3 regions of the Pseudomonas phenolilytica genome follow, and region 2 is predicted to be linked to each of the others. Evidence: predicted binding sites of a transcription regulator. Region 2 holds the regulator's gene; each other region holds the start of a gene.

Region 1 (10,164 bases), 590 kb from region 2:
CAAGCGCCTGGCCGAGGAACGCCTGCCCGGGCAGGTGAAGGTCGAGGTCTACCCGAACTCGACGCTGGTCGGCGATGCGACCGAGATCCAGGCCCTGCGCGACAACGAAGTGCAATTGCTCGCCCCCTCGCTGGCCAAGTTCGAGCAGTACACCAAGCAGCTGCAGGTATTCGACCTGCCGTTCCTGTTCGACGACATCGAGGCTGTCAACCGCTTCCAGAAGCGTGCCAAGGGCAAGCAGCTGCTGCGCTCGATGGAAGACAAGAACATCATCGGCCTCGCCTACTGGCACAACGGCATGAAGCAGCTCTCGGCCACCCAGCCGCTGCGCATGCCCGGCGATGCGGCCAATCTCGCGTTCCGCATCCAGCCCTCGGCAGTGCTCGAGGCGCAGTTCGGCGCCGTTGGTGCGACGACTAAGAAACTCGCCTTCGCCGACGTGTTCGGCGCGCTGCAGGCGGGCACGGTACAAGGCGCCGAGAATCCGTGGTCAAACATCTACAGCAAGAAGATGCACACCGTGCAGCCTTACATCAGCGAAACCAACCACGGCGTACTGGACTACATGGTGGTCAGCAACACGCGCTTCTGGATGGGCATGCCGCACAAGGTCCGCTTCGAGCTGGAAGCGATTCTCGATGAAGTGAGCTACGCGGTGAATCGCGAAGCCGAAGAGCTGAACCAGGCCGACCGCGAGCGCATCCGTCAGGCCGGCACCACGGAGATCATCAGCCTCACACCAGAACAGCGGCTGGCCTGGCGCGAGCGCATGCGTCCGGTGTGGCAGCAGTTCGAATCGGACATCGGCGCCGACATCATCAAGGCGGCTCAGACGGTGAACCGCAAGCAGCACAACTGAAATCACCGCGCAAAAAAACCAGGCTTCGGCCTGGTTTTTTTTGCCATCACTCGCTCTTCTTGCGAATCCAGTACAGGTAGATGTCGGCATCCTGTTGCTGATCGACCAGCTCATGGCCGAGAAAGACGCAGAACTTGGGAATATCGCGCTGGGTCGAGGGATCGGTGGCGATTACCTTGAGCACCGCACCGCCAGCCAGATCGCGGACCTTGTTGTGCAGCATCATCACCGGCTCGGGGCAATTCAGACCGCTGGCGTCGAGGACGGCATCGGCAGTCATTTCAACAGATTGGCTCATCACGAACTCCTGAAACAGGCCGGCATTGTGGCGCAAGCGCGCTGCCGGGTCATCCTCGGTCGATCGCCACGCAGCCGAAGCCGTCTTGCATCGGGGGGAACCCCGGCTCGACGCGGCGGGTCCAGTGATTGGCGAAACCCGTTGCGCGGGTCTAGCTTCAACAATCTGCCCTCAACGCCATGCCGGCGGGACTAAGGAGACCTGAATGCCTTCCCTGGATAGCCTGCAATGCCGTCGCAGCCTCGAGGCAGCGGGCAAGACCTATCAATATTTCAGCCTGCCGGCGGCCGCCGCAACGCTAGGCGAGATCGACCGCCTGCCGGTATCGCTCAAGGTGCTGCTGGAAAACCTCCTGCGCTGGGAGGATGGCGTCACGGTTCGTCGCGATGACTTCGTGGCGCTGGCGCAGTGGCTGAATACACGCAGTTCCGAACAGGAAATCCAGTATCGCCCCGCGCGGGTGCTGATGCAGGACTTCACCGGCGTACCCGCGGTGGTCGACCTGGCAGCCATGCGCGACGCCGTGGCCCGGGCTGGCGGCGATCCGCAGCGGATCAACCCGCTGTCACCGGTGGATCTGGTGATCGACCACTCGGTGATGGTCGACCGCTTCGGCAACGATCAGGCCTTCGCGCAGAACGTTGCCATCGAGATGCAACGCAATGGCGAGCGCTATGAGTTCCTGCGCTGGGGTCAGCAGGCCTTCGACAACTTCCGCGTGGTGCCGCCGGGCACCGGCATCTGCCACCAGGTCAATCTGGAATACCTGGGCCAGGTGGTCTGGACCCGCGACGAGGATGGCGACACCTACGCCTATCCCGACACGCTGGTCGGCACCGATTCGCACACCACCATGATCAACGGCCTCGGCGTGCTCGGCTGGGGCGTTGGCGGTATCGAGGCCGAAGCGGCGATGCTCGGCCAGCCGGTGTCGATGCTGATTCCGGAGGTCATCGGATTTCGCCTGACCGGCCGACTCAATGAGGGCGTCACCGCCACCGACCTGGTGCTGACCGTGACGCAGATGCTGCGCAAGCACGGCGTGGTGGGCAAGTTCGTCGAGTTCTTCGGGCCGGGGCTGGACAACCTGCCGCTGGCTGACCGCGCCACCATCGGCAACATGGCCCCCGAATATGGCGCGACCTGCGGCTTCTTCCCGGTCGATCGGATCACCCTCGACTATCTGCGCCTGACGGGCCGCAGCGAAGAACGCATTGCACTGGTCGAGGCCTACGCCAAGGCGCAGGGCATGTGGCGCGAGCACGACTCGCCCGACCCGCTGTTCACCGCCACGCTGGAGCTGGATCTGAGCCAGGTGCGCCCCTCCGTCGCCGGCCCCAAGCGCCCGCAGGATCGCGTCGCACTCGGCGACATCGGCGCCAGCTTCGACCTGTTGCTGGAAACCAGCGGCCGCAAGCAGCAGACCGATGCCCCGTTCGCCGTCGCCGGCGAAAGCTTCTCGCTCAAGCACGGCGCCGTAGTGATTGCGGCCATCACTTCCTGCACCAACACCTCCAACCCGAGCGTGCTGATGGCCGCCGGGCTGCTGGCGAAGAAGGCCATCGAACGCGGCCTCAAGCGCCAGCCCTGGGTGAAATCATCGCTGGCGCCGGGCTCGAAGGTGGTGACCGATTATCTGGAGCGCGCTGGACTGACACCGTATCTGGATCAGCTCGGCTTCAATCTGGTGGGCTACGGCTGCACCACCTGCATTGGCAACTCCGGACCGCTGCCGGACGCGATCGGCCAGGCCATTGCCGACAATGACCTGATCGTCTCGTCGGTGCTTTCGGGCAACCGCAACTTCGAGGGCCGCGTGCACCCGCTGGTCAAGGCCAACTGGCTGGCCTCGCCGCCGCTGGTGGTGGCCTTCGCCCTGGCCGGCACCACGCGTATCGACATGGAACGAGACCCACTGGGCTACGACGCGCAGAATCAGCCGGTATACCTGAGGGACATCTGGCCGAACAGCGCCGAGATCGCCGAAGCCGTCGGCCGTATCGACGGCGAGATGTTCCGCAGCCGTTATGCCGACGTGTTCACCGGCGACGAACACTGGCAAAGGATCACCGTCAGCGCCGGCGATACCTATCAATGGAATGCCGGCTCCAGCTATGTGCAGAATCCACCGTTCTTCGCGGACATCGGCCAGCCGCCCGCGCCGGCTGCGGATATCGAGCACGCGCGGGTACTCGCCGTATTCGGCGACTCGATCACTACCGACCACATCTCTCCGGCCGGCAACATCAAGGCCAGCTCGCCGGCTGGCCTTTACCTGCAGTCGCTCGGCGTGCCGCCGGAGGATTTCAACTCCTACGGATCGCGCCGCGGCAACCATGAGGTGATGATGCGCGGCACCTTCGCCAACATCCGCATCAAGAACGAGATGCTCGGTGGCGAAGAAGGCGGCAACACGCTGCACCAGCCCAGCGGAGAGCGCCTGTCGATTTACGATGCAGCCATGCGTTATCAGGCCGAGAGCGTACCGCTGGTGGTGATTGCCGGTAAGGAGTACGGCACCGGCTCCAGCCGCGACTGGGCCGCCAAGGGCACCAACCTGTTGGGCGTGAAGGCGGTCATCGCCGAGAGCTTCGAGCGCATCCACCGCTCGAACCTGATCGGCATGGGTGTGCTGGCGCTGCAATTCGTTGGCGAACAGACGCGCCAGTCGCTGGGCCTGAACGGCACCGAACGGCTGTCGATCCGCGGTCTGAGCTCCGACATCCGACCGCACCAACTGCTGACTGTGGAGGTTGTGCGCAGCGATGGTTCGCATGGCACGTTCCAGGTTCTGTGCCGCATCGACACGCTCAATGAAGTCGAGTACTTCAAGGCCGGCGGCATTCTGCACTACGTACTGCGCCAGCTGATCGGCAGCTAAGGCTGACAAAAAAACGCCGAGGTGATCCTTCACCTCGGCGCCCCGCCGTCCATGACTATTTCCCTGCTGGCTGCCGTGCCGATACTCGGCCGTTTCCATACGGCCCGATCCACGTCCTTGAATCCGTCGCGTGACGATCCCACCCGCACCGGTGAGCTCCGACGTGAGGTCAAGTTAATCCCCGCGGATTGCAGGAATATGACCCTCACGGAGGATTCGCGTACTTTTTTTGCTCAAGAACTCTCGCCCCCCGCCGATCCCCTGACACAGCCTGAAAACGAAAAAATCCATATAAATCAAAAAGTCAGGCGAGCTTTTTTCCTTGATTTGTGCCGACGTGAGACCCAATGCGTAACAACCAGCCTGTAACCCAGCGTGAGTACGCCTTCCCGGACCAGCAGCGTCTGGTTTCCGCCACCGACCTCAAAGGCCGGATCACCTATTGCAACGACATCTTCGCCGAGGTCAGCGGGTTTGTGCGTGAGGAGCTGATTCGCGCGCCGCATAACCTGATTCGTCATCCCGACGTGCCACCAGCCGTGTTCGCCCATATGTGGGCCACCCTGCAACAGGGCAAGCCGTGGATGGGCATCGTCAAGAATCGCCGCAAGAACGGCGATCATTACTGGGTAGACGCTTATGTAACGCCCGTTCTGGACAGTCAGCGTACGGTTATCGGTTACGAATCGGTGCGCACCAAACCGAGTCGTGAGCAGATTCAGCGCGCCGAATCCCTCTATGCGCGCATCAATGCCGGCAAGAGCGGCGTGCCGCGGCGCGATCTCTGGCTGTCGGTTGCGACCAAATGGCTGCCCTTCATTCTGGTCAGCCAGATCGGTTTCATGATCGGCGCCTGGCTCGATCATTCGCTCGGCTTCGCCCTGGCGGCACTTCTTTCGGTTCCTCTCGGCCTGGCTGGCCTGCATTGGCAGCAGCGCGGCCTGATGCGGCTGTTACGTCTGGCGGCGCAGACCACCAGCGACCCGCTGATCGCCCAAATGTATACCGACAGCCGTGGCGTCGAAGCTCAGCTGGAGATGGCGATACTGAGCCAGCAGGCGCACCTCAGGACGTGCCTGACTCGCCTGCAGGACAGCGCAGTACAGTTGCAGGAACAGGCGAAGAAGGCTGATTCGCTGGCACACAGCTGTTCGAATGGCCTGGCGCAACAGCATCAGGAAACCGAGCAGGTGGCTACCGCGATCAACCAGATGGCGGCGACCACGCAGGAAGTCGCCGCCAACGTCGCCCTCGCTGCCGAAGCCACCCGACACGCCAGTCAGCTGACCGTGCACGGCCGGGACGTCGCCGCCGAGACCCGCGCGGCGATCCAGCAGTTGTCCGCGTCGGTGGCGCGCACCGGCGAGGCGGTTGACCGTCTCGCGCTCGACAGCAACGAGATCGGCACCGTGGTCGATGTGATCAAGAGCATCACCGATCAGACCAACCTGCTCGCGCTCAACGCCGCCATCGAGGCGGCGCGGGCTGGCGAGAGCGGGCGAGGTTTCGCCGTGGTCGCCGATGAAGTCCGGCAACTGGCGCGACGCACGGCCGACGCCACCGGCGAGATCCATCAGCTGATCGAAAAATTGCAGCAGCAGGCCCGCCATGCGGTCGAGACCACCGAGGAAGGTCGCATCCAGGCCACCCGGGGCGTCGAGCAGGTTGCCCAGGCCGATCAGGCGCTCAGCGGCATCAGCGAGGCGATGAACAACATCATCGACATGACCACGCAAATCGCCTCAGCGACCGAGCAGCAGAGTGCCGTCGCCGACGAGATCAGCCAGAACGTCAGCACCATCGCCCGGCTGGCGGACCAGACATCGGGCGATGCGCGCGACACGGCCCTGCTCAGCGAGGAACTGAGTTCAACCGCCGAAGGTCAGTACTCGCTGGTCGAGCGCTTCAACCGCTAGGGTTCCTCCGCTCGCCGAGCCTTCCGAAGGTCGGCCGGACGCTGCGCGACGGCGGCTAGAAAGCTGGCGATCGCCTGCGCTGCGCTATCCAGATGCTGCGCATGGCTCAGCCCGGAGCGTTTCAGGGGTTTGAGATCGTGGTCGGCGCCTGCCAGCCAGCGCAGCTGGATCATCGGCGAAAGCCGATAGCTTTCGACCGTGGCGCGATTGCCCAGTGCATCGCGCTCGCCCTGGAGAATGAGCGCAGGCGCGTGCAGCTCGGCCAGATGTTCGACGCGCGGCTTTTCCGGCCTGCCCGCGGGGTGGAACGGATAGCCCAGGCACACCAGCGCGTCGGCGCCCAGCTCATCGGCCAGCAAACTGGCCATCCGCCCGCCCATCGACTTGCCACCAATGGCCAGCGGCCCTGTGGCCTGCTGTCGCACCAGCGCATACTGTTCCCGCCATTGCTGCAGCAACTGCGGCTGCCGCTCGGGCGGGCGCTTGCGTCCCGCCGTGCGTCGTTCGGCCATGTAGGCGAATTCGAACCGATACACCGCAACCCCGCGCGCAGCAAGGCGTTCAGCCATCTGCTGCATGAACGGACTGTCCATCGGTGCACCGGCGCCGTGCGCCAGAATCAATGTCGCGAACGCTTCGTCGGACGGCCTCGTCCAGAGCCCGGAATGCCCCTGCGCGGCCTGCGTGTATTGACCAGCGTCAATACCGGCAAATTGCCCTTTCCCCATCCTTGCCCCCGCTTTCCTAGGAAAGAAAAAACTGCTCATTACCCGTGGATGGAAGCCCATACATGAACACAGCAACCAGTACCGCCTACCATTACAAGGTGGTCCGCCAATTTGCCATCATGACGGTGGTGTGGGGAATCGTCGGGATGGGGCTCGGCGTTTTCATCGCAGCGCAATTGGCCTGGCCATTCCTGAACCTTGACCTACCGTGGACCAGCTTCGGTCGTCTGCGTCCCTTGCACACCAACGCGGTGATCTTCGCCTTCGGCGGCTGTGCTCTGTTCGCGACTTCCTACTATTCGGTCCAGCGCACCTGCCAGACCACCCTGTTCGCGCCGAAACTGGCCGCGTTCACCTTCTGGGGTTGGCAACTGGTCATCCTGCTTGCCGCGATCTCCCTGCCGCTGGGCTTCACCAGCTCCAAGGAATACGCCGAGCTGGAATGGCCGATCGACCTGCTGATCACCATCGTCTGGGTTGCCTACGCGATCGTGTTCTTCGGCACCCTGGCCACGCGCAAGGTCAAGCACATCTATGTCGGTAACTGGTTCTTCGGTGCCTTCATCCTGACCGTGGCGATTCTGCACATCGTCAACAACCTGGAAATCCCGGTCAGCGCGATGAAGTCCTACTCGCTGTATGCCGGTGCGACCGACGCGATGGTGCAGTGGTGGTACGGACACAACGCCGTGGGCTTCTTCCTCACCGCCGGCTTCCTCGGGATCATGTACTACTTCGTGCCGAAGCAGGCCGAGCGTCCGGTGTATTCCTATCGCCTGTCGATCGTCCACTTCTGGGCACTGATCACGGTCTACATCTGGGCCGGTCCGCACCACCTGCACTACACCGCACTGCCGGACTGGGCGCAGAGTCTGGGCATGGTGATGTCGCTGATCCTGCTGGCACCGAGCTGGGGCGGCATGATCAACGGCATGATGACCCTGTCGGGCGCCTGGCACAAACTGCGTAGCGACCCGATCCTGCGCTTCCTGGTGGTCTCCCTGGCGTTCTACGGCATGTCGACCTTCGAAGGCCCGATGATGGCGATCAAGACCGTCAACGCCCTGTCCCACTACACCGACTGGACCATCGGCCACGTACACGCCGGCGCCCTCGGCTGGGTTGCGATGGTGTCGATCGGTGCGCTGTACCACCTGATTCCGAAGGTCTTCGGTCGCGAGCAGATGCACAGCATCGGCCTGATCAACAGCCACTTCTGGCTGGCCACCATCGGCACCGTGCTCTACATCGCCTCGATGTGGGTCAACGGCATCGCCCAGGGCCTGATGTGGCGCGCGATCAACGAAGACGGCACGCTCACCTACTCCTTCGTCGAAGCACTGGAAGCCAGTCACCCCGGTTTCGTGGTACGGATGATCGGTGGTGCGATCTTCTTCGCCGGCATGCTGGTGATGGCCTACAACACCTGGCGCACCGTGCAGGCTGCCAAGCCGGCCGAGTACGACGCTGCCGCGCAGATCGCCTGAGGAGCTAGGGAATGAAATCGCACGAAAAACTCGAGAAGAACGTCGGTCTGCTGACGCTGTTCATGATCCTGGCCGTGAGCATCGGCGGTCTGACCCAGATCGTTCCGCTGTTCTTCCAGGATGCGGTCAACGAGCCGGTCGAGGGCATGAAGCCCTACACCGCGCTGCAACTGGAAGGACGTGACATCTATATCAAGGAAGGTTGTGTCGGCTGTCATTCGCAGATGATCCGTCCGTTCCGCGCCGAAACCGAGCGCTACGGCCACTATTCCGTCGCGGGTGAAAGCGTCTACGACCATCCGTTCCTGTGGGGCTCCAAGCGCACCGGCCCGGACCTGGCCCGCGTCGGCGGCCGCTACTCCGACGACTGGCACCGTGCCCACCTGTTCAACCCGCGCAACGTGGTACCGGAATCGAAGATGCCGTCCTACCCGTGGCTGGTCGAGAACACCCTGGACGGTAAGGACACTGCCAACAAAATGCAGGCGCTGCGCACTCTCGGCGTGCCTTACACCGACGAAGACATCGCCGGCGCACGGGATGCCGTCAAGGGCAAGACCGAAATGGACGCCATGGTGGCCTATCTGCAGGTCCTCGGCACCGCGCTCACCAACAAGCGTTGAACCGATACGCCTAAGAGAGACGACGGTTGCGTGGCAACCGTCAGGGACTTAAATCGCGGACAGCCAGAGTGCCTCGGGCTGTCCAGGAGTAGCACATGAGCACATTCTGGAGTGGATACATCGCCCTGCTGACGCTGGGCACCATCGTCGCTCTGTTCTGGCTGATCTTCGCCACCCGCAAGGGTGAATCGGCCGGCACGACCGACAAGACCATGGGTCACTCTTTCGACGGCATCGAGGAGTACGACAACCCGCTGCCCAAGTGGTGGTTCATGCTGTTCATCGGCACGCTGCTGTTCGGCATTCTCTACCTGCTGCTCTACCCCGGTCTCGGTAACTGGAAGGGCGTGCTGCCGGGTTACGAGAACGGCTGGACTCAGGAAAAGGAATGGCAGCGCGAAATGGACCAGGCCGAGCAAAAATACGGCCCGATCTTCGCCAAGTATGCATCCATGAGCGTTGAGCAGCTGGCTCAGGACGAGCAGGCACTGAAAATGGGTAGCCGCCTTTTTGCCAACTATTGCGCCATCTGTCACGGCTCCGACGCCAAAGGCTCGATGGGCTTCCCCAACCTGGCCGACCACGAGTGGCGCTGGGGCGGCGAACCCGACGCGATCAAGGCCAGCATCCTCAATGGCCGCATCGGTGCCATGCCAGCCTGGGGTCAGGTCATCGGCGAAGAAGGCGTGGCGAACGTGGCAGCTTATGTGCGCGCCGAGCTCGCTGGTCTGCCGCTGCCTGAAGGGACGCAAGCCGATCTGGCCGCTGGCAAGGCTGTCTTCGCGCAGAATTGCGTTGCCTGCCACGGTGCAGCTGGTGAGGGAATGGCAATGCTCGGCGCGCCCAAGCTGACCAACCCAGCAGGCTGGATCTACGGTTCGAGCCTGGCACAACTGCAGCAGACCATCCGCCATGGCCGTAACGGGCAGATGCCGGCACAGCAGCAGTACCTGGGCAACGACAAGGTACACCTGCTCGCCGCTTACGTTTACAGCCTGTCACAAAAGCCGGAACAACTCGCCCGCCAGTGAGTCTCAAGGGGCGGTACACTCGGACCGCCCGCTTGACCTTGTCCCGGCACAAGTTTTTCTGCCCTGCGACGTTCTGTCGCAGGCGCTTCAGCTGACCGCACTACCCCCCTTCCACGCTCACGTCCTAAGCTTTGCCGATTGGTCCGCCGATCACCGCGCAACTGCGCGCAAATGCCGGAGATCAGCGCACCGGAGCGGCGCAAAAACGACCTTGTAAAACATCTGGAAAACGCTTGGATTCTGGGTTTTGACGCGTTGCGAGCGCCCCGCAGCCGTTTGCATTGCCCCCCTGCTTTATCCATACTCGCCGCCGTTTTTGCCTTTGAAAATGCCATTAGCGT
Region 2 (10,164 bases):
GCTGCCGTACCGCTCCAGCTGCCGTAGCGCCGGTTACTGCGCGAGACGGTATGGATCTTCTCGCACAGCAGTTGCTTGACCTTCTCCGGGTTACGCGAGACATCCTCGAAGTTCTTCGGCAGATAGTCCACCGCGCCGGCGTCGAGCGCATCGAGCGTGACCCGGGCGCCTTCGTGAGTCAGCGACGAGAACATCAGCACCGGCGTGGGACAGCGCTGCATGATCTGCCGCACGGCGGTAATGCCGTCCATCATGGGCATTTCATAGTCCATGGTGACAACATCCGGCTTGAGCGCCAGTACCTGATCGATGGCCTCGCGACCGTTGGTGGCGGTGCCGACCACCTGGATACCGGGATCCGAGGCGAGGATCTCCGAGACACGCCGGCGGAAGAACCCCGAATCGTCGACCACCAGGACCTTGACTGCCATAAAACACTCCTAGCGGCAGTGGCCCGTCACGACCCCTGCCGGTCTGTCACACCCGACGCGCGTAGCGCTTGAGCATGCTGGGAACATCGAGGATCAGGGCGATGCGGCCATCGCCGGTAATGGTCGCGCCGGACATGCCGGGCGTACCCTGCAGCATCTTGCCGAGCGGCTTGATCACCACCTCTTCCTGACCCACCAGCTGGTCGACGACGAAGCCGATGCTCTGGTTGCCGACGCTGAGAATGACCACGTGCCCCTCACGCTGCTCGTCATGCTCGGCGCCCTGCACCAGCCAGCGCTTGAGATAGAACAGCGGCAGTGCCTTGTCGCGGACGATGACCACCTCCTGGCCATCCACCACATTGGTGCGCGACAGGTCGAGGTGGAAGATCTCGTTGACGTTGACCAGCGGGAAAGCGAATGCCTGGTTGCCGAGCATGACCATCAGCGTCGGCATGATCGCCAGGGTCAGCGGCACCTTGATCACCACCCGCGAGCCCTGGCCCTTGGTGGAGAACACGTTGACCGTGCCGTTGAGCTGGGAAATCTTGGTCTTGACCACGTCCATGCCGACGCCACGGCCGGACACGTCGGAAATCTCGGTCTTGGTCGAGAAACCGGGCGCGAAGATCAGGTTGTAGCACTCCAGATCACTCAGGCGCTCGGCGGCATCCTTGTCCAGCATGCCCTTCTCCACCGCCTTGGCACGCAGGATGTTCGCGTCCATCCCTTTGCCGTCGTCGGTGATCATCAGCAGGATGTGGTCGCCCTCCTGCTCCGCGGACAGCACCACGCGTCCGACGCGCGGTTTGCCGGCGGCCTCGCGGTCCTCCGGCGACTCGATGCCGTGGTCGACGGCATTGCGCACCAGGTGCACCAGCGGATCGGCCAGCGCCTCGACGAGGTTCTTGTCTAGATCGGTCTCTTCGCCCACCAGCTCCAGGTTGATCTCTTTCTTCAGGTTACGCGCCAGATCGCGAACCAGCCGCGGGAAGCGGCCGAAGACTTTCTTGATCGGCTGCATGCGCGTCTTCATCACCGCGCTCTGCAGATCGGCGGTGACCACGTCGAGGTTGGACACGGCCTTGGACATGGCCTCGTCGCCGCTGTTGGCACCCAGGCGCACCAGACGGTTACGCACCAGCACCAGCTCGCCGACCATATTCATGATCTCGTCGAGCCGGGCGGTATCGACCCGTACGGTGGTTTCCGCGTCGCTGGCCGGCTTCTCGGCCGGAGCCGCTGCGCGCGGCGCCGCCTCTGCCTTGCTCGGCGCGGCAGCGGGCTGGCGCGGCGCGCTCTTGGCCACTGCTGCGGGCTGAGCCGCTGCCGCTACTGCAGCGACCGGCGCCACGCTCTCGGGCTCGAACTTGCCCTTGCCGTGCAACTGATCGAGCAGCGCTTCGAATTCGTCGTCGGTGATATTGTCGCCGGCCGCCGGGGCGCGGGTCTCGGCTACCGCGGGTGCTGACGCAGGCGTGGCGGCAGGCTCGTTGAACTGCCCTTTGCCGTGCAGTTGGTCGAGCAGCGCCTCGAATTCTTCGTCGGTGATCTCGTCGCCCGCGGCCACTACCGGCTCTGCTGGCGTCTCCGCTTCGGCAGGTGCGGCACTGAACTGGCCCTTGCCGTGCAGCTGGTCGAGCAGCGACTCGAACTCATCGTCGGTGATTTCATCGCTCGCCGCCGTTGCGGATCCGACTGCAGCCGGCGTGTCGATGGCCTGCAGCATCTGTTCGAACTCGTCGTCCGCCGCCACCGGCGCCGCGACTTCTGCCGCCACGCTGGGAGCATCCGCCGACGCCGGCTCGGCCAGACGCGCCAGCGCCGCCAGCAGCTCAGGGGTTGCCGGGGTCGGCTCGACGCGCTCGCGAACCTGACTGAACATGGCATTGACGGCGTCCAGCGCCTGCAGCACCACGTCCATCAGCTCGGAATCCACCCGGCGCTCGCCCTTGCGCAGGATGTCGAAGACGTTCTCGGCGATGTGGCAGCATTCCACCAGCTCGTTAAGCTGCAGGAAGCCCGCCCCGCCCTTGACCGTGTGGAACCCGCGAAAAATTGCATTGAGCAACGCCATGTCGTCGGGGCTGCTTTCCAGCTCCACCAACTGCTCTGACAACAGTTCGAGAATCTCGCCGGCCTCTACCAGGAAATCCTGGAGGATTTCTTCATCGGCGTCGAAGCTCATATTGCAATTCCCCTAAAAGCCCAGGCTCGAAAGCAGATCGTCCACGTCGTCCTGTCCGGATACGACGTCCTCACGTATATCGGCATGCATCTGCGGACCTTCACCGTTGGAAGGCTCTTTCTCTTGTTTTTTCTTTTCCTGCTCGGCGCGCATCGCGTCGCGGTCGTGCTGGATGCCGGCCACGCGATCGACCTGCCCGGCCATTGCCACCAGGTTGACCAGGTTGCTTTCCAGCTCGGTGATGAGCCGCGTGACGCGCTTGATCACCTGCCCGGTCAGGTCCTGAAAGTCCTGCGCCAGCATGATTTCGCTGAGGTTCTGCGACAGCTGGCTACCATCGTTCATCGAGCGCTGCAGGTACTGGTCGATGCGCCGGACCAGCTCGCGGAACTGCTCGGCATTCATCTCGCGGCGCATGAAGCGCTGCCAGTCGGCGGTCAGGCTCTGGGCTTCGTAGCTGACGTAGTTCACCAGCGGCGCCGACTCCTCGACCAGATCCATGGTGCGGTTGGCGGCCTTCTCGGTCATCGCCACCACGTAGGAAAGCCGGTCGGTTGCATCGGTGATCGGCGACGGATCCCCGCCCGTGGCGCAGGTGTCCACCTCGAGCTTGACGATAGCGTTGTGCAGTTCGCGGGTGAGCTTGCCAACTTCTTGATAGAGCCCGTGATTACGGACCTGGTTGAGCTGGTTGAACATCTGCGCCGCCTCGTCGAAGCGGCCCTGCTGCAGGCTTTCAATCAGCTGCGGTGCATTGGCCTGCAGAGTTGCTTCGAACTCCGCCAGGCTTTGGTCTGCTTGCGTCATAGTGCCCTCGCGGCGTTGCTGCTTCAGCCGTTGACGCGCTCGAAGATCTTTTCGATCTTCTCCTTGAGCACCTGGGCAGTGAAGGGCTTGACGACGTAACCGTTAACGCCGGCCTGAGCCGCTTCGATGATCTGATCGCGCTTGGCTTCGGCCGTCACCATCAGCACCGGCAGGTGCTTGAGGCGCTCGTCGGCACGCACGTGGCGCAGCAGGTCGATGCCGCTCATACCCGGCATGTTCCAGTCGGTGACGAGGAAATCGAAGCTGCCGCTCTTGAGCATCGGCAACGCGGTGGTGCCGTCGTCGGCCTCGGCGGTGTTGGTGAACCCCAGGTCTCGCAGGAGGTTCTTGATGATTCGTCTCATCGTCGAGAAGTCATCGACGATGAGGATTTTCATGTTCTTGTCCAAGTCGACCTCCGTAAATCCCAAAATCTCGGCAACCGAGCACGTCTCGCAGTGAGGGTACCGGTCAGCTCGCCCGCCATTCGCCGAGGCGGGCACGCAGACGGGCGGCGCACTGGCTATGCAGCTGACTGACCCGTGACTCGCTGACGCCGAGCACCTGACCGATTTCCTTCAAATTCAACTCTTCGTCGTAGTACAGCGACAGCACCAGTTTTTCGCGTTCGGGCAGGTTGGTGATGGCATCGGCCAGCGCCTGCTGGAAACGCTCGTCCTCGAGATCGCGAAACGGCTCGGAATGAGTGCTAGCGGCATCGTCGTGCAACTCGCCATGTTCGCCGTCCTGCAACAGGTCGTCGAAGCTGAACAGGCGGCTGCCCAGGGTGTCGCCGAGAATGCTGTAGTACTCATCGAGGCTGAGCTTAAGTTCGGCCGCAACCTCATGATCTTTAGCGTCACGTCCGGTTTTCGCTTCGATGGCGCGAATCGCCTCGCTGACCATGCGCGAGTTGCGATGCACCGAACGCGGCGCCCAGTCGCCCTTGCGCACCTCGTCGAGCATGGTGCCGCGGATGCGGATACCGGCGTAGGTTTCGAAGCTGGCGCCTTTGCCGGCGTCGTACTTCTTTGCCGCCTCCAGCAGGCCGATCATTCCGGCCTGGATCAGGTCGTCGACCTGGACGCTGGCCGGCAGCCGTGCGAGCAGGTGATAGGCAATGCGCTTGACCAGCGGCGCATACTGGTCGATCAAACGATGCTGGGCATCCTTCGCCTGAGCCTTGCTGTAATACATAGCGAATCCAGCAGCTGTCATTCGTGAGTGTCGTTCGCCGGCCTGATCAGGCGCTCGACGAAGAATTCAAGATGCCCGCGCGGCGTGGCCGGCAGCGGCCAGGTATCGACTTTCTGCGCGATGGCCTTGAATGCCAATGCGCATTTTGACCGCGGATAAGCCTCGTAGACTGCACGCTGCTTCTGAACGGCCTTGCGCACGGCTTCGTCGTAGGGAATCGCACCGACGTATTGCAGCGCGACGTCGAGGAAGCGCTCGGTGACCTTGGTCAGCTTGGCGAACAGATTGCGCCCTTCCTGCGGGGCGTGCGCCATGTTGGCCAGCACGCGAAAGCGATTGATGCCGTAGTCGCGATTGAGCAGCTTGATCAGAGCATAGGCGTCGGTGATCGAGGTCGGCTCATCGGTGACCACCAGCAGCACCTCGTGCGCGGCGCGCACGAAGCTGACCACCGCCTCGCCGATGCCGGCGGCGGTGTCGATGATCAGTACGTCGAGATCCTCGATCTCGCTGAACGCCTGAATCAGGCCGGCGTGCTGCAGCGAGGACAGCTGCACCATGCTTTGCGTGCCGGATGCCGCCGGCACGATGCGGATGCCGCCCGGCCCCTGGATGAGCACGTCGCGCAGGTCGCATTCACCGGCAATCACGTCGGCAAGCGTGCGCTTGGTGGTCAGCCCCAGCAGCACGTCGACATTGGCCAGCCCGAGGTCGGCGTCGAGCAACACCACCCGCCGCCCGAGTTCGGCCAGCGCCAGTGCCAGATTGACCGACACGTTGGTCTTGCCGACGCCACCCTTGCCGCCGGTCACCGCAATCACCTGTACGGGATGCATACCCATGTTCAAACGCCTATATGTTGCTCGGCCTGCAAGGCCGGCGATGCATTCAGCTCGAATGCATCAGGTTTATCCGAGTAACGCACTGCCGCTTCAGCCCGCTCGCCGCGATGATTCGTTGTACAGGCCGGCGAACATATCGGCCATCGTTTCCTCGCTCGGCTCCTCGCCGGATTGCAGGCTCACCGCCCGACTGACCAACTGATGACTGCGCGGCAGGTGCAGGTCATCAGGAATACGCGGCCCGTCGGCGAGGTAAGCTATCGGCAGGTGCTGGCTGATCGTTAGTCCGAGCACGTCGCCGAGCGAGCCGGCCTCGTCGAGCTTGGTCAGGATGCAACCGGCCAGGCCGCAACGACGATAGTTGTGCCACGCCGCCTTGAGCACCTGGCTCTGGCTGGTAGCGGCCAGCACCAGGTAGTTCTTCGATTTCACGCCACGATCGGACAGCGCTTCGAGCTGCATGCGCAGTGTCGGATCGCTCGCCGGCAGCCCGGCCGTGTCGATCAAAATCACGCGCTTGCGTGCCAGCGGCGCCAGCGTCTTGCCCAGCGGCTGCGACGGGTCGATCTGCACCACCGGCACATCGAGAATACGACCGAGCGTCTTGAGCTGCTCCTGCGCGCCGATGCGGTAGTTATCCATGCTCGCCAGCGCGATGTTCTGCGCGCCGTACTTCAATACGTAACGGGCCGCCAGCTTGGCCAACGTGGTGGTCTTGCCGACGCCAGCCGGCCCGACCAATGCGATGACCCCGCCCTCTTCCAGCGGTTCGTGCTTGGTGACCTTGATCGCCTGCGCCAGGTGCGCCAGCAGCATACGCCAGGCCTGTCGCGGATCAGCGATGGTCGCGACCTTTTCGAGCAGGCTGCGCGACAGTTCCGCCGGCAGGCCGAGACGCTGCAAGCGGCGCCAGAGCCCGGCCTGCTGCGGCCGCCGGCTCTGCTCCTGGCCCCAGGCGATGGAGCCGAGCTGCACTTCGATCAGCTCGCGCAGGCCCTGCAGTTCGGTGCACATGCTTTCGAAGGCGCGCGTATCGACCGGCGCGCTGGCAGCGGGTTGCGGCGCGGCGGCAGGCTGCTCGTCAAGCAGTTGACGGTCCTGGCCCGACTTCACGCGATTCGGCGCGCTCAGTTCGGCATGAGCCGAGGCGATACGCGCCTGCGTCTTGCGCAGCTCGGCTTCCAGCACGGGGTTGGGCTTGTTCGCTTCCGGGGCGGCCTGCATCGGGTAATCGAGCACGGCAGTCAGCTCGACACCGCCGGCGACCCGGCGATTGCCGATGATCACGGCATCGGCGCCCAGCTCGTCGCGCACCATCTTCATGGCGATGCGCATATCGGCGGCGAAGAAACGTTTGACCTGCATGGCCTGCACCCTCGATTAATTCTGACCCACCGTCGCAACGATGGTGACCTGCTTGTTGTCCGGAATTTCCTGGTAGGCCAGTACATGCATGTTCTGTACGGCCAACCGGGCGAAGCGGGACAACATCGCGCGAACCGGTCCGGCCACCAGTAGAATCGCCGGCTTGCCGAGCATTTCCTGGCGCTGAGCCGCTTCTACCAGCGACCGTTGCAACTTCTCTGCCATTCCCGGTTCCAGCAGGATGCCATCTTCGGCACCCTGTCCGGCCTTCTGCAGGCTATTGAGCAAGATCTGTTCCAATCGCGGCTCCAGAGTGATCACAGGCAGCTCCGGCTCTAGTCCCACAACGTTCTGCACGATTGCGCGAGACAGCGCGACGCGCACTGCCGCCACCATCGCGGCGGGATCTTGACTCTTGTTGGCGACATTGGCGATGGCTTCGGCGATGGTGCGGATGTCGCGCACCGGCACCTGCTCCTGCAGCAGCGCTTGCAAGACCTTGAGCAGCGTGGACAACGACAGCATGCCCGGCACCAACTCCTCGGCCAGCTTGGGCGAGCTACGGGCAAGCAGTTGCAGCAACTGCTGGACCTCCTCGTGGCCGAGCAGTTCATGCGCGTGCTTGTACAACACCTGATTGAGGTGGGTGGCAACCACGGTACTGGCATCCACCACGGTATAGCCGAGCGACTGCGCCTGGTCGCGCTGGCTGCCCTCGATCCACACCGCATCCAGACCGAACGCCGGGTCCTTGGCTGCAATGCCATTGAGCGGCCCGAATACCTGGCCGGGGTTGATCGCCAGCTCGCGATCCGGATAGACCTCCGCCTCGGCCAGGCTGACGCCCATCAGCGTCAGGCGATAGGCATTGGGCAGCAGATCGAGATTGTCGCGGATATGCACCGACGGCATGAGAAAGCCGAGATCCTGCGACAGCTTCTTGCGCACGCCCTTGATTCGCGCCAGCAGCTGGCCCCCCTGATTGCGATCGACCAGCGGAATCAGCCGGTAGCCGACCTCCAGCCCGACCATGTCCACCGGCGTCACGTCGTCCCAGCCGAGTTCCTTGGTTTCCGCCGCGCGCTGCGCTGGCAGCAGCTCCTGCTGCTTCTGCACATCCTGCTCGGCCTGCTGCTTGACGCGCTTCTGCCGATACCAGATCCAGTAGGCGCCCCCGGCAGCGAGCGCACCGAGGCCGAGGAATGACAGGTGCGGCATGCCCGGCACCAGTCCCATCGCGATCATGATCGCGGCCGATACCGCCAGCGCCTTGGGCGAGGCGAACATCTGCCGGTTGACCTGCTGGCCCATGTCCTCGGAACTGGTGACCCGGGTCACCATGATCGCCGCCGCGGTGGACAGCAGCAGCGAGGGGATCTGCGCCACCAGGCCGTCACCGATGGTCAGCAGCGCGTAGACCTTGCCGGCGTCGGCGAAGCTCAGGCCATGCTGCGCCATGCCGATACCCATGCCGCCGAGCAGGTTGATGAAGAGGATCAGCAGGCCAGCGATGGCGTCGCCGCGCACGAACTTGCTGGCACCGTCCATCGAGCCGTAGAAATCCGCTTCGGACGCAACCTCGACCCGGCGCTTCTTCGCTTCGGCCTGATCGATCAGCCCGGCATTGAGGTCGGCATCGATCGCCATCTGCTTGCCGGGCATCGCATCGAGGGTGAAGCGCGCGCTTACTTCGGAAATCCGCCCGGCGCCCTTGGTGACCACCACGAAGTTGATGATCATCAGGATCGCGAACACCACGATACCGACTACGTAGTTGCCGCCGATCACCACGTTACCGAAGGCTTCGATCACATGACCGGCCGACGCGCCGCCTTCGTGACCGTGAATCAGCACCACCCGTGTGGACGCGACGTTCAGCGCCAGACGCAACAGGGTCGCTACCAGCAGAATGGTCGGGAACACCGCGAAATCCAGCGGGCGCAGCGCGTAGACACTGACCAGCAGCACGACGATCGACAGCGCGATGTTGAAGGTGAACAGCACGTCGAGCAGGAACGGCGGCACGGGCAGCATCATCATGCCCAGCATCACCAGCAACAGCAGCGGCACCCCGAGGTTGCCGCGACCGACACCCGTCAGGTTGTTGCGCATGTTGATGAGTTGCGTGCGATCCAACGTGGCCCCCAGCAGAAAGTTTTTTGACGCCCGATGCGCCCTGCCGTGGGCTATAGCAAGAAGGGGTCCAACTTGGCGACGCAACGGCGGACTGGCGCAGTCACGCCAACTGATCTCAACTGAAACAGGCGCTACGGGACATCTCGCCGCATGCGGGCGAACCCGACCAGTGTCGCGCAGTCAGACCTTCGACCGGCGGAACCGCTCCGCCCGGCCCAACCTGCAAGGAGACAATCGATGAAACAGTGGATCATCGCCGCATTGGCCGGCTGCACCGCGTTGACTGTCCAGGCGGAGACGCTCAGCGTTCCGCTCAAGGCCGTCAGCGCCCAAGGCGTCGGCGCCGCCGTCGGCAGCGTGAAGATCGAGAGCAGCGAATACGGCCTGGTCCTGCGCCCCGAACTGTCGGGGCTGGAACCCGGCATTCACGGCTTCCACGTGCACGCCAAGGGCAACTGCGAGACCGCCGAGATCGACGGCAAGGTCACGCCGGCGGGCGCTGCGGGCGGCCACTGGGACCCGAAGAACAGCGGCAAGCACGGCGAACCCTGGGGCGACGGCCACCTGGGCGACCTGCCCGCGCTCTATGTCGACAAGGATGGCAAGGCCAGCCAGCCGGTGCTGGCCCCACGCCTGAAAAGCCTGGGCGACATCAAGGGGCTGGCGCTGATGGTGCATCAGGGCGGCGACAACCATGCCGACCATCCGCAGCCGCTCGGCGGCGGCGGTGCACGGGTCGCCTGCGGCGTCATCGAGTAACGGCAGCGCCGGCTTTCAAGCTGCAAGCGGCACGCTTGCAGCTTGCCGCTATTCGTCGCGACGCAGATCTGGCGGAATCGGAAGATCGTTCAGTGGATCGGGTCGACGGCCCTTGCCGGCGCGGTACTGGCGCAACTGATAGACGTAAGCCAGCACCTGCGCCACGGCCAGGTAGAGGCCGGCGGGAATCTCCTGCTCCAGCTCGGTCGAGTAGTACACCGCTCGCGCCAGCGCCGGCGACTCAAGCACCGTCACGCTGTGCTCCTGGGCGATCTCGCGAATCTTCAGCGCCACGAAGTCGCCGCCCTTGGCCACCAGCCGAGGCGCGCCACCCTTGTCGCCGTCGTATTTCAGCGCCACGGCAAAGTGCGTCGGGTTGGTAATCACCACATCGGCTTCGGGCACGGCCTGCATCATGCGCCGCTGCGCCGCCTCGCGC
Region 3 (10,164 bases), 890 kb from region 2:
CAGATCCGCGCGTGCCTCCGGCGCCTGGCGGAAATCGGCCAGACGGACGTTCAGTTGCGCCTGCTCGCCCAGAAAGTGGCGGAAGAACAGCCCCAGCAGTTCATTGCCGGTCAGCAGCGTGACGGTCGGCGCGTGGGCGTCCTGCGTACGATCTTCATCCATGTTCGGTACCTGGTCAGTCGAGCGGGGAGTGGTGGAAAAAGTTAATAAGCGACCAGCACTCTGTGGCGAAGTTCAGTTGTGGTGCGGGAAACGGTCGCCAACGTGATGGCAATCAGTAGGAGGATTGCTAGCAACGAGCGCGAGCGCTTAAGCCGTGCGCCGACCGCCCGGTTGTTCCCGGCGCGATGAAACCTTGTGCGTTCGCCGTTGCCCGAATTTAGGCAACCCCTCACAGAGGTGACGATCATGAAGCCGATTCAGATGACCGTACTGGCGTTTGCCGCCCTGCTGGCCGCTGGCGTGCAGGCCGCTCCCGACAACGCCAATAGCCGTTCGGAGAACGGCCAGGAGGCGATGGAGGAAAGCGCCCACGGAGGCGATTACAGCGGCAAGGGCTTCGGCAGCGCGGCGCAGAATTCCGCCACCGGCAAGGGTGGCAGTACCGATACCCAGGGCACCGGCAACGATGGCTCCAAGGCCACGGAAATCGACCAGGGCGCCGACGGCAAGCGGCATGGCGAGCCGGGCAGCACCGGCACGGGCGGCGAAGGCGGCGCGCGCGGCGCTTATTGAGGCGGGGATGAAAAAGCCGCCCGGAGGGGCGGCTTTCGCTGCGGCCTGGATCAGGGCAGGGTGAACAGCACCTTGACCGAGCCGTTGACCGCGGCGCTGTCGACATAGCCGATGGCATCGGCTTCGGCGCCGACCTTGGCCACCACGGCGGCATCGTCGGCGACGCTGGGCAGCGGCTGACCCTTGCCGGTGAAGATCAGCCCGGACCAGTAGGACTTCAGCTGCGACTCATTCTTGCTGGTCACACCGGCGTAGAAGGCTTCCTTGACCGGATTCCAGCCGGCCTGGTCGACGCCCTTCATGGACTTGTCCTTGCCGAGGAAGATGTTGGCGACGTCCGACTGCGACGGCGTCTTGGCCGCGGCGGAATTGACGATCACCGCGACCTCGGCCTGGGCCAGGGAAGCTGCGCCGAGCAGCGTGGCGGCGGTGAGGATGCGAAGGAATGCTTTCATCGGGACGCTCCTCAGAAGACGAAATCGACGCCGACGGAAACGATGTCGCCGTCGTAGTTGCGGGCCGGAGCGCCGCCGAGTGCACCACCGAAGCGGCTGTGGACTTCGTTGTCGAAGACTTCCTGGGCGTTACGGGTGAACACGCCGTCGTAGCCGTTCTGGGTGTCGACGCGCTTGTACTCGCCCTTCACCACCACAGTCGGCGCCGCCTGGTAGTTCAGGCCCAGCGTCCAGGAACTCTGGCGACCGCCGTTGTCGTCCAGCTGCGCATAGGTGACGTGCGGCAGGAAATCGCCGAAGCGGCGACCACCCATCAGGTAGAACGAGTCGATCGCTTCCAGACCGTCGTTCTCGATCATGCGCGAGGTCCACTCGTTGTTGCTGACCCAGGTGCCGTTGTCGTACTGGTAGCCGATCGAGGTGAACTTGCCCTTTTCCTTGTCCAGCACCAGCAGCGAAAGGTTGTCGTTCGGATTGCCGGTGAGGTAGTTGTTCACGGTGCCGTTGATATCGGTGGTGATATCCGCTTCGACGTAACCGATGCGCAGCGTGCCGAACTGGTTGGTGGCCAGGCTGACGCTGGCGCCGAACAGCTTGTCGTAATCGATATCGAACTGGTCGTCGTAGGCGTAATAGTCACGGTTCTTGGCCTGGCCGCCGGCGAGCTGGAAGGTCACCGAACCGTAGGACAACGGCACGGTGTAGACCGCGTCGAGACCTTCGTAGTTGGTCACCTGCACCTGGCTGTAGACCTCGTCGGGCAGGCGCAGCCACGGGTAGCTGTAGCCGACGTCGAGGCTTTCGGAATACATGTACACCGGGCTGCGCAGGCGGCCGGCGCGCAGCATCAGCTGGTCGGTGGTCTGCCAGGACAGGTAGGCCCATTCCAGATTGGCTTTCCACTCGTCCTGCTGCGCCTTGGCGGTGGCCTGTACGGTCACGCCGACGCTGTCGGTGAGGCCATAGCTCAGTTGCGCGCCGAACTTGGACAGCTGATCGCCGCGCCAGGAATCGTTGGTCTGGCCATTGATGCCGTAGCTGCGGCCGTCATCCTCACCGCCCAGGTGAGTGACGCCGACGGTCCCGAAACCGTTGAAACGGTGTTCACCCTGTTCCAGGGCGAAGGCCGGGGTGGCGGCCAGGCAGATGGCTGCCAGACCGGCGACACGAAGTGCAGTCATGTGATGCTCCAGAAGGTTAAACGCGGAATTGATTGGTGGCGGCGCGCAGGTGGTCTCCGGTCGTCACCAGCTGCTCGCCCAGGCGGGCGGTGGCTTCGGCGCCGTTGGCGGTTGCTTGTGCGTCCTGCTGCAACACTTGGGTTTCTTGTTGGATGGAACTCGACAGGCCGATCTGCTCCTGAGTGAACTGGGCGATGCCGGCGTTGAGTTCGTCGATCTGGTTGACCGTGCGGGCGATGGTCTGCAGCAGCTCGGTGGCCTCGACCGAGCGCTGGATGCTGGCGCGGGACTTCTCGCCATTGCTGGTCATCACGTTGAGCACCGTGTTGGCGCTGTTCTGCAGGCGCTGGATGATCTGCTGGATCTCGGCGGTGGACGCGGCGGTTTTCTGCGCCAGGTTGCGCACCTCGTCGGCGACCACGGCGAAGCCACGGCCCTGCTCGCCGGCGCGGGCCGCTTCGATGGCGGCGTTCAGCGCCAGCAGGTTGGTCTGTTCGGCGATGCTGCGGATCACGGTCAGCACCGAGCCGACTTCCTGGGTTTCTTCTTCCAGCTGCTCCATCGCCTTGACCGCGCCCATCACGCTGTCGCCCAGGTCGCTGATGCCGGTCGACAGGCTGCTGACGTGCTCGCGCGCGCTGGCGGTCTGGCGCGCCGCGGCGTTGGCCTGATCGGAGGCCTGCCGCGAACGCTGCGCCACTTCCTGGATGCTGCCGGTCATGGTGAGGATGTCGCGAGTGATCGAGTCGGTGTGGTGCTGCTGCGACTTGGCGTTCTCTTCCGCGCCCTGGGTGAGCTGGTACAGCTCCTTGGAAACCTGGCCGAGCGGGTTGGCCGCCTCGATGATCTGGCGGATGGTGCCCTGCAGCTTGTCGAGAAAGCCGTTGAACAGCTCGATCATGGCGCCGATCTCGTCGTTCGACTCGACGTTGACGCGCTGGCTCAGGTCGCCGTCGCCGCGGGCGATCGATTGCAGCGAGGCGATCACGCCGCGCACGTTGGCCATCACGCTGCGGATCACCAGCCAGGCGCCGAGCCCCACCAGCACCACCAGCACCAGGCTGATGACGATGCCCAGGCGCGTGGTGGCCGCATTGGTCTCGCGGGTCTGTGCCAGGGTCTGCTGGAAGTCGCCGTAGGCCTGCGCGCGGAAGGTGCTGCCCAGCTGCTGGGCCTGGGCCAGCTCGCTGGCCATGCGGTCGAGGCTCGGGCGCAGATCGTCGAACGAGGCGCTGCCGTCGATCAGCTTGCCGGAGGCGGCGAGGGCGTTGTCGGCATAGCCGCGCACTGCCGTGCGCCACTCCTCCAGCGCCTGTTGCTGGGCGCGCTGGTCGGCCAGCAGCGTGGCCAGCGACTGCTGTTGCGTGTCGATCTGCTGCAGTACCTGGCGCGCCTCGTCGAGCACGCCGGGTTCGCCGGCGGCCACGGCGTTGTTCAACAACGCCGGCACGCGGGAGAACTGGAAGATCACTGCGTCGGTCTTTTCCAGCGTCGGGTAGCTGCGGGTTTCCAGCCGCTCCAGCCGGGAGTCGGTCGCCGAGAGTTGCAGCGAGGTGTAGAAAACGTACAGCACCAGCCCGAACAGCGCCACGGCGGGGACCAGGGACAATTTGGCGGTCAGCGAGAAATTCTTCAGCATGCGTCGACTCCGGTGCAGGCCGTGGAAAGTGATAGCCAAAAGCCAGCCTGGCCGAGATTGTGACTGAAGAGGCAAATCGGGTCACGTTACGGATTGTAAAACGCCTGATATTTAACGCCGGGAAACCGACAGGCATAAAAAAACCGCCCCGGGGGGCGGTTCTTGTGTCGCGTTGATGCGGGTTACAGGCCGTTCTTGGCCTTGAACTCGCGACGGCGGCGATGCAGCACTGGCTCGGTGTAGCCGTTGGGCTGCTTGGTGCCTTCGAGGACCAACTCCAGGGCCGCCTGGAAGGCCACGCTGTTGTCGAAGTTCGGCGCCATCGGGCGGTACAGCGGGTCGCCTTCGTTCTGGCGGTCAACCACGGCGGCCATGCGCTTGAGGCTCTCGACCACCTGCTCCTGGGTCACCACGCCATGGCGCATCCAGTTGGCCACGTGCTGGCTGGAGATACGCAGGGTGGCGCGGTCTTCCATCAGCGCGATGTCGTTGATGTCCGGCACCTTGGAGCAGCCGACGCCCTGTTCGACCCAGCGGACCATGTAGCCGAGGATGCCCTGCGAGTTGTTGTCCAGCTCGTTGCGCTTCTCTTCCTCGCTCCAGTTGGTGTCTTGCGCCAGCGGCAGGGTGAGGATGTCGTCGATGGACGCCTTCTCGCGCTTGGCCAGCTCGGCCTGGCGTGCCTGCACGTCGACCTTGTGGTAGTGCATGGCGTGCAGGGTGGCGGCGGTCGGCGACGGGACCCAGGCGGTGTTGGCGCCGGCCATGGGGTGGCCGACCTTCTGCTCGAGCATCGCCGCCATCAGGTCGGGCATGGCCCACATGCCCTTGCCGATCTGCGCCTTGCCCTGCAGGCCGCAGGCCAGACCGACGTCGACGTTGTTGTTCTCGTAGGCGCTGATCCACTTCTCGGCCTTCATGGCGGCCTTGCGCACCACCGGGCCGGCTTCCATGGAAGTGTGGATTTCGTCGCCGGTGCGGTCGAGGAAGCCGGTGTTGATGAACACCACGCGCTCGCGCGCTTCCTTGATGCACGCCTTGAGGTTGATCGTGGTGCGACGCTCCTCGTCCATGATGCCGACCTTCAGGGTGTTACGCGGCAGTCCAAGGACGTCCTCGACACGGCCGAACAGCTCGGTGGCGAAGGCGACTTCTTCCGGGCCGTGCATCTTCGGCTTGACGATGTAGACCGAGCCGGTGCGGGTGTTCTTGCGGGTGGTGTTGCCCTTGAGGTTGTGCATCGCGCACAGGCTGGTGAAGAGACCGTCGAGGATGCCTTCCGGCACTTCGTTGCCGTCCTTGTCGAGGATGGCGTCGTTGGTCATCAGGTGGCCGACGTTACGCACGAACAGCAGCGAACGGCCGTGCAGGGTCAGCTCGCCGTTGCCGTCGGCCTTGGTGTAGACGCGGTCCGGATTCATCGCGCGGGTGATGCGCTTGCCGCCCTTTTCCAGCTCCTCGACCAGGTCGCCCTTCATCAGGCCGAGCCAGTTGCGGTAGACGACGGTCTTGTCGTCGGCGTCGACGGCGGCGATGGAGTCTTCGCAGTCCATGATGGTGGTCAGCGCCGCTTCCATCAGGATGTCTTTCACGCCGGCGGCGTCGGTCCGGCCGATCGGGCTGGACGGGTCGATCTGGATCTCGAAGTGGATGCCGTGGTTCTTCAGCAGCACGGCGACCGGTGCGCCGGCCTCGCCCTGGAAGCCCTGCAGCTGCGCCGGGTTCTTCAGGCCGGTGGTGCTGCCGTTCTTCAGTGCGACGACCAGCTTGCCGCCTTCGATGCGGTAGCCGGTGGAATCGACGTGCGAGCCGCTTTCCAGCGGCGCGGCTTCATCGAGGAAGTTGCGCGCGTAGGCGATGACCTTGTTGCCGCGGATCTCGTTGTAGCCCGGGCCCTTGGTCGCGCCGCCTTCTTCGGAGATCGCGTCGGTGCCGTAGAGGGCGTCGTACAGCGAGCCCCAGCGAGCGTTGGCGGCGTTCAGCGCGAAGCGCGCGTTCATGATCGGCACCACCAGCTGCGGGCCGGCCATGGCGGCGATTTCTTCGTCGACGTTCTGCGTGGTGGCCTGGAAGTCTTCGGCTTCCGGCAGCAGGTAGCCGATTTCCTGCAGGAAGGCCTTGTAGGCGACGGCATCGTGAGCCTGACCGGCACGCGCCTGGTGCCAGGCGTCGATCTTGGCCTGCAGTTCGTCACGCTTGGCGAGCAGCGCGCGGTTCTTCGGCGCCAGGTCGTGGATGACGCGATCAGCGCCGGCCCAGAAGGCCGCGGCATCGACGCCAGTACCGGGAATCGCTTCGTTGTTCACGAAGTCGTACAGGACTTTGGCGACCTGCAGGCCACCGACTTGAACGCGCTCAGTCATTACTCGCCTCACTTGGTTCTTCTTTCAAAACTGTCGGATGCAATTTCTTGTAGTCCGGGTCGGCGGATACTACATGAAGCGCCGGGGAAAATCAGTCCGCTGAAAGTGGCGCTTTCCTGCCGCGCGGCGATGGCCGGTTGTGCCCGGCGCCGGCCGCTGCGTCGCTGCCTGCTATACCTAGAAAACGTCTTTTCATGCGAACCGCTTAGCGTCAAAGGAGCAGGCAATGGATCACCTCGTACTCACCGTCATCGCCGAGGATCAGCCCGGGCTGGTCGAGCGGCTGGCTCAGTGCATCGCCGAACATGGCGGTAACTGGCTGGAGAGCCGCATGTCGCGCATGGCCGGGCAGTTCGCCGGAATCCTGCGGGTGGCGGTGCCGAGCGAAGCCCATGCCGCACTCACCGCGGCGCTGCAGGGTTTGCAGGCGCAGGGCATTCGCGTACTGCTGGCGCACAGCGGCAGCGAGCCGCCGACCAGCTGGCAGGAAATCGAGCTGGAGCTGGTCGGCAACGACCGTCCCGGCATCGTGCGCGACATCACCCGCCTGCTCGCCGAGCATGGCGTCAACCTGGAGAGTCTTGACACCGACGTGCTGTCGGCGCCGATGAGCGGCGAGCCGCTGTTCCGTGCCGAGGCGCGGCTGGCGGTGCCCAGCGAGCTGTCGCTGGAAGTCCTGCAAGGCCGCCTGGAAACCCTGGCCGACGACCTGATGGTGGAACTCAAGCTGCAAGCGCCGGAGTGAGCGGCGCGGTCGCGGTCAGGCCGTTGCGGTCTTGCGCATCAGCCGCCAGGTATCGACGCTGTACACCGCCAGCCCCGCCCAGATGAAAAAGAACGCCAGCTGCTTGTCCGCCGGGAAGGGCTCGTCGAACAGCTGCACGGCGAGAATCAGCAACAGCGTCGGGGTGATGTACTGCAGAAACCCGAGCGTTGAGTAGGGCAGGTGGCGCGCGGCAGCGTTGAAGCACAGCAGCGGGATCAGCGTCACCGGCCCGGCGGCCATCAGCCAGAGCGCTTCGCGGGTGGTCCACAGCGCCGGCTCGGTGCTCGCGCCGTTGCCGAAGAAGAACAGCCAGATCAGCGCCACCGGCAGCAGCAGCCAGGTTTCCACCACCAGCCCGGGCAGCGCCGCCACCGGCGCCTGTTTGCGCAACAGCCCATAGCTGCCGAAGCTCAGCGCCAGCGCGATGGAGATCCACGGAAACTCGCCCAGCGTCAGCAGCTGCAAGGCCACGCCGGCAGCTGCCATCGCCACCGCCAGCCACTGCAGCGGACGCAGCCGCTCGCGCAGCACGATCAGCCCGAGCAGCACGTTGACCAGCGGATTGATGTAGTAGCCCAGGCTGGCCGCGACCATGTGACCGTGGTTCACCGCCCAGACGTAGATCAGCCAGTTGCTGGCGATGAGCAGGCTGGAGATCGCCAGCACGCCGATGCGCCGCGGGTGTTCGAGCAGCTCGCGCAGCCAGCCGGGGTGGCGCCAGACCAGCAGCACCAGCGTGCCGAACAGCGCCGACCAGATCGCGCGCTGGGTGACGATCTCCAGGGCGCCGAACTGTTCGATGGATTTGAAGTACAGCGGGAACATGCCCCAGATGCCGAAGGTGACGAGCCCCAGCAGGTAGCCTTTGCGCAGGTCGGGGGTGGTCATGAAGTCCTTCTTCGGGGCGGCGGAAAGCGCTCTATTGTGCGCTTTTGTCGCAGTCCGAGAAAGCGCAGCGGCCGCCTCTCGCGCGCCGCCTGGCGGGACGGCGGAACATGCCGGGACGGGGCGCGTCAGAACGGCATGGGCGAACGCCCGCGGTGGAGATCACGCATGAATTTGCATGGCAGGGTCGCACTGGTGACCGGCAGTACCCAGGGCATCGGCCGCGGCATCGCCGTGCGTCTGGCGCAGGCCGGCGCCGATGTCGTCATCAACGGTCGCGAAGACGATGCCGACGCCCGCGAAAGCGCGGCGCAGGTCCGCGCCACCGGGCGCCGTGCCTGCATCGTCGCCGCCGACGTGTCCCGCGTGGAGGATTGCCAGCGGCTGGTGCGCGAGAGCGTGGCGCAGCTCGGGCGGCTGGACATCCTGGTCAATAACGCCGGCATCCAGACGCAGGCGGGCTTTCTCGACGCGAGCCTGGAGGATTACGAGCGGGTGCTGGCGGTCAACCTGCGCGGGCCGTTCTTCCTCGCCCAGGCTTTTGCCCGCCATCTGCGCGAGGCCGGCCACGGCGGGCGCATCATCAACAACAGTTCGGTGCACGAGGAGCTGCCGCACCCCAACTTCGCCAGCTACTGCGCCAGCAAGGGCGGGCTGAAGATGCTCATGCGCAACCTCGCCATCGAGCTGGCGCCGCTGGGCATCACCGTCAACAACGTCGCGCCCGGCGCCATCGAAACGCCGATCAACCGCGAGCTGCTGCAGCAGCCGGACAAGCTCGCCGGCCTGCTGCGGGACATTCCCGCACGCCGGCTCGGCCAGCCGCGCGACATCGCCGGCGCGGTGGCCTTTCTCGCCTCGGACGAGGCCGATTACATCACCGGCACGACGCTGGTGGTCGACGGCGGCCTGCTATGGAACTATCACGAGCAATGACCGACATCGCCCCCGCCGTCGAGCTTGCCGGCATGGCCGACAGCCTGACCCCAGCCGAGCGCTACGAGGAGCTGTTCGTCGCGGTGCAGATGCAGCGCGTGTTCGTCGACAGCAAGACCTTCGTTGACTGCGTGCCGTGCCGCGAGCCGCAGGCGATTCTCGACGACTACCGCGCACAGCGCGATGCCGCGAACTTCGACCTCGGCGCATTCGTGCACGCCAACTTCAGCCCGTACGAGTTACCGCCGAAGGCGTTCGTCGCCAACCCGGACGACAGCCTGGCGGCGCACATCGATCGGCTGTGGCCGGTGCTGACCCGCCAGCCGCGCGAGCATCCGCCGTTCTCCTCGCTGCTGCCGTTGCCGCACCCTTACGTGGTGCCGGGCGGACGCTTCACCGAGCTGTACTACTGGGACTCGTACTTCACCATGCTCGGCCTCGACGAGAGCGGCCACTGCGAGCTGCTGCGCTCGATGGCCGATAACTTCGCCTACCTGATCGATACCTACGGCCACGTGCCCAACGGCAATCGCAGCTACTACCTCGGCCGCTCGCAGCCGCCGGTATTCGCCCTGATGACCGAACTGTTCGAGCAGACCGGCGTGCATCCCGCCACCGACTACCTGCCGCAGCTGCGCAAGGAATATGCCTTCTGGATGGACGGCGGCGCCGAGCTGCGTCCGGGCGAGGCGCATCGGCGCTGCGTGCGCCTGGCCGACGGCTGCCTGCTCAACCGCTACTGGGACGAACGCGACACGCCGCGCGAGGAGGCCTATCGCGAGGACGTCGAGACCGCGCGGCACTCCTCGCGTCCGGCGCATGAGGTATATCGCCACCTGCGTGCCGCGGCCGAGTCCGGCTGGGATTTCAGCTCGCGCTGGCTGGACGATCCGTGTCGCCTGGCAAGCATCCGCACCACCTGCATCCTGCCGGTCGATCTCAATGCGCTGCTTTACCAGCTGGAGCGGCAGATCGCCCGGCTTTGTGCGGTCGAGGGGTTGCGTCGCGATGCCGGGCAATTCCACGACTATGCTGAGCGGCGGCGCGCGGCGATGCAGCGCCATATGTGGAACGACGTCGGCGGCGCCTACTTCGACTATGACTGGGCGATTCAGCGCCAGCGCGACAACCTCACCGCCGCCACCCTGATGCCGCTGTTCGTCCAGCTGGCCGACCCGCGACAGGCGGCACGTGTGGCCGAGGT

What was found. Region 2 encodes FliA, which starts transcription of late flagellar genes. Its sites were predicted from a motif close to CTAAAGTTTNNNNNNNNNNNGCCGNTAA; they were not measured.
Region 1: HU825_RS15110 (methyl-accepting chemotaxis protein) is a predicted target of FliA. The motif match lies at 4,271-4,298, and genes of this name have one in related genera.
Region 3: HU825_RS03415 (methyl-accepting chemotaxis protein) is a predicted target of FliA. The motif match lies at 4,122-4,149, and genes of this name have one in related genera.

The regions. Positions count from the first base shown of each region.
Region 1 covers NZ_CP058908.1:3,155,731-3,165,894, forward strand. The annotation lists gene HU825_RS15095 (TRAP transporter substrate-binding protein) at 1-859, shown strand, start outside; gene tusA (sulfurtransferase TusA) at 906-1,157, opposite strand; gene acnA (aconitate hydratase AcnA) at 1,363-4,038, shown strand; gene HU825_RS15110 (methyl-accepting chemotaxis protein) at 4,386-5,954, shown strand; gene HU825_RS15115 (alpha/beta family hydrolase) at 5,951-6,682, opposite strand; gene ccoN (cytochrome-c oxidase, cbb3-type subunit I) at 6,745-8,169, shown strand; gene ccoO (cytochrome-c oxidase, cbb3-type subunit II) at 8,181-8,792, shown strand; gene ccoP (cytochrome-c oxidase, cbb3-type subunit III) at 8,888-9,823, shown strand; gene HU825_RS15135 (hypothetical protein) at 9,995-10,164, shown strand, end outside.
Region 2 covers NZ_CP058908.1:3,743,963-3,754,126, forward strand. The annotation lists gene HU825_RS17840 (protein-glutamate methylesterase/protein-glutamine glutaminase) at 1-431, opposite strand, end outside; gene HU825_RS17845 (chemotaxis protein CheA) at 478-2,619, opposite strand; gene HU825_RS17850 (protein phosphatase CheZ) at 2,632-3,426, opposite strand; gene HU825_RS17855 (chemotaxis response regulator CheY) at 3,450-3,824, opposite strand; gene fliA (RNA polymerase sigma factor FliA) at 3,898-4,644, opposite strand; gene fleN (flagellar synthesis regulator FleN) at 4,641-5,465, opposite strand; gene flhF (flagellar biosynthesis GTPase FlhF) at 5,556-6,830, opposite strand; gene flhA (flagellar biosynthesis protein FlhA) at 6,846-8,966, opposite strand; gene sodC (superoxide dismutase family protein) at 9,204-9,725, shown strand; gene flhB (flagellar biosynthesis protein FlhB) at 9,774-10,164, opposite strand, start outside.
Region 3 covers NZ_CP058908.1:711,167-721,330, reverse strand. The annotation lists gene HU825_RS03435 (helix-turn-helix transcriptional regulator) at 1-90, opposite strand, end outside; gene HU825_RS03430 (hypothetical protein) at 409-735, shown strand; gene HU825_RS03425 (phosphate ABC transporter substrate-binding protein) at 786-1,190, opposite strand; gene HU825_RS03420 (hypothetical protein) at 1,202-2,371, opposite strand; gene HU825_RS03415 (methyl-accepting chemotaxis protein) at 2,388-4,010, opposite strand; gene HU825_RS03410 (malate synthase G) at 4,193-6,373, opposite strand; gene HU825_RS03405 (glycine cleavage system transcriptional repressor) at 6,600-7,118, shown strand; gene rarD (EamA family transporter RarD) at 7,134-8,027, opposite strand; gene HU825_RS03395 (SDR family oxidoreductase) at 8,193-8,960, shown strand; gene treF (alpha,alpha-trehalase TreF) at 8,957-10,164, shown strand, end outside.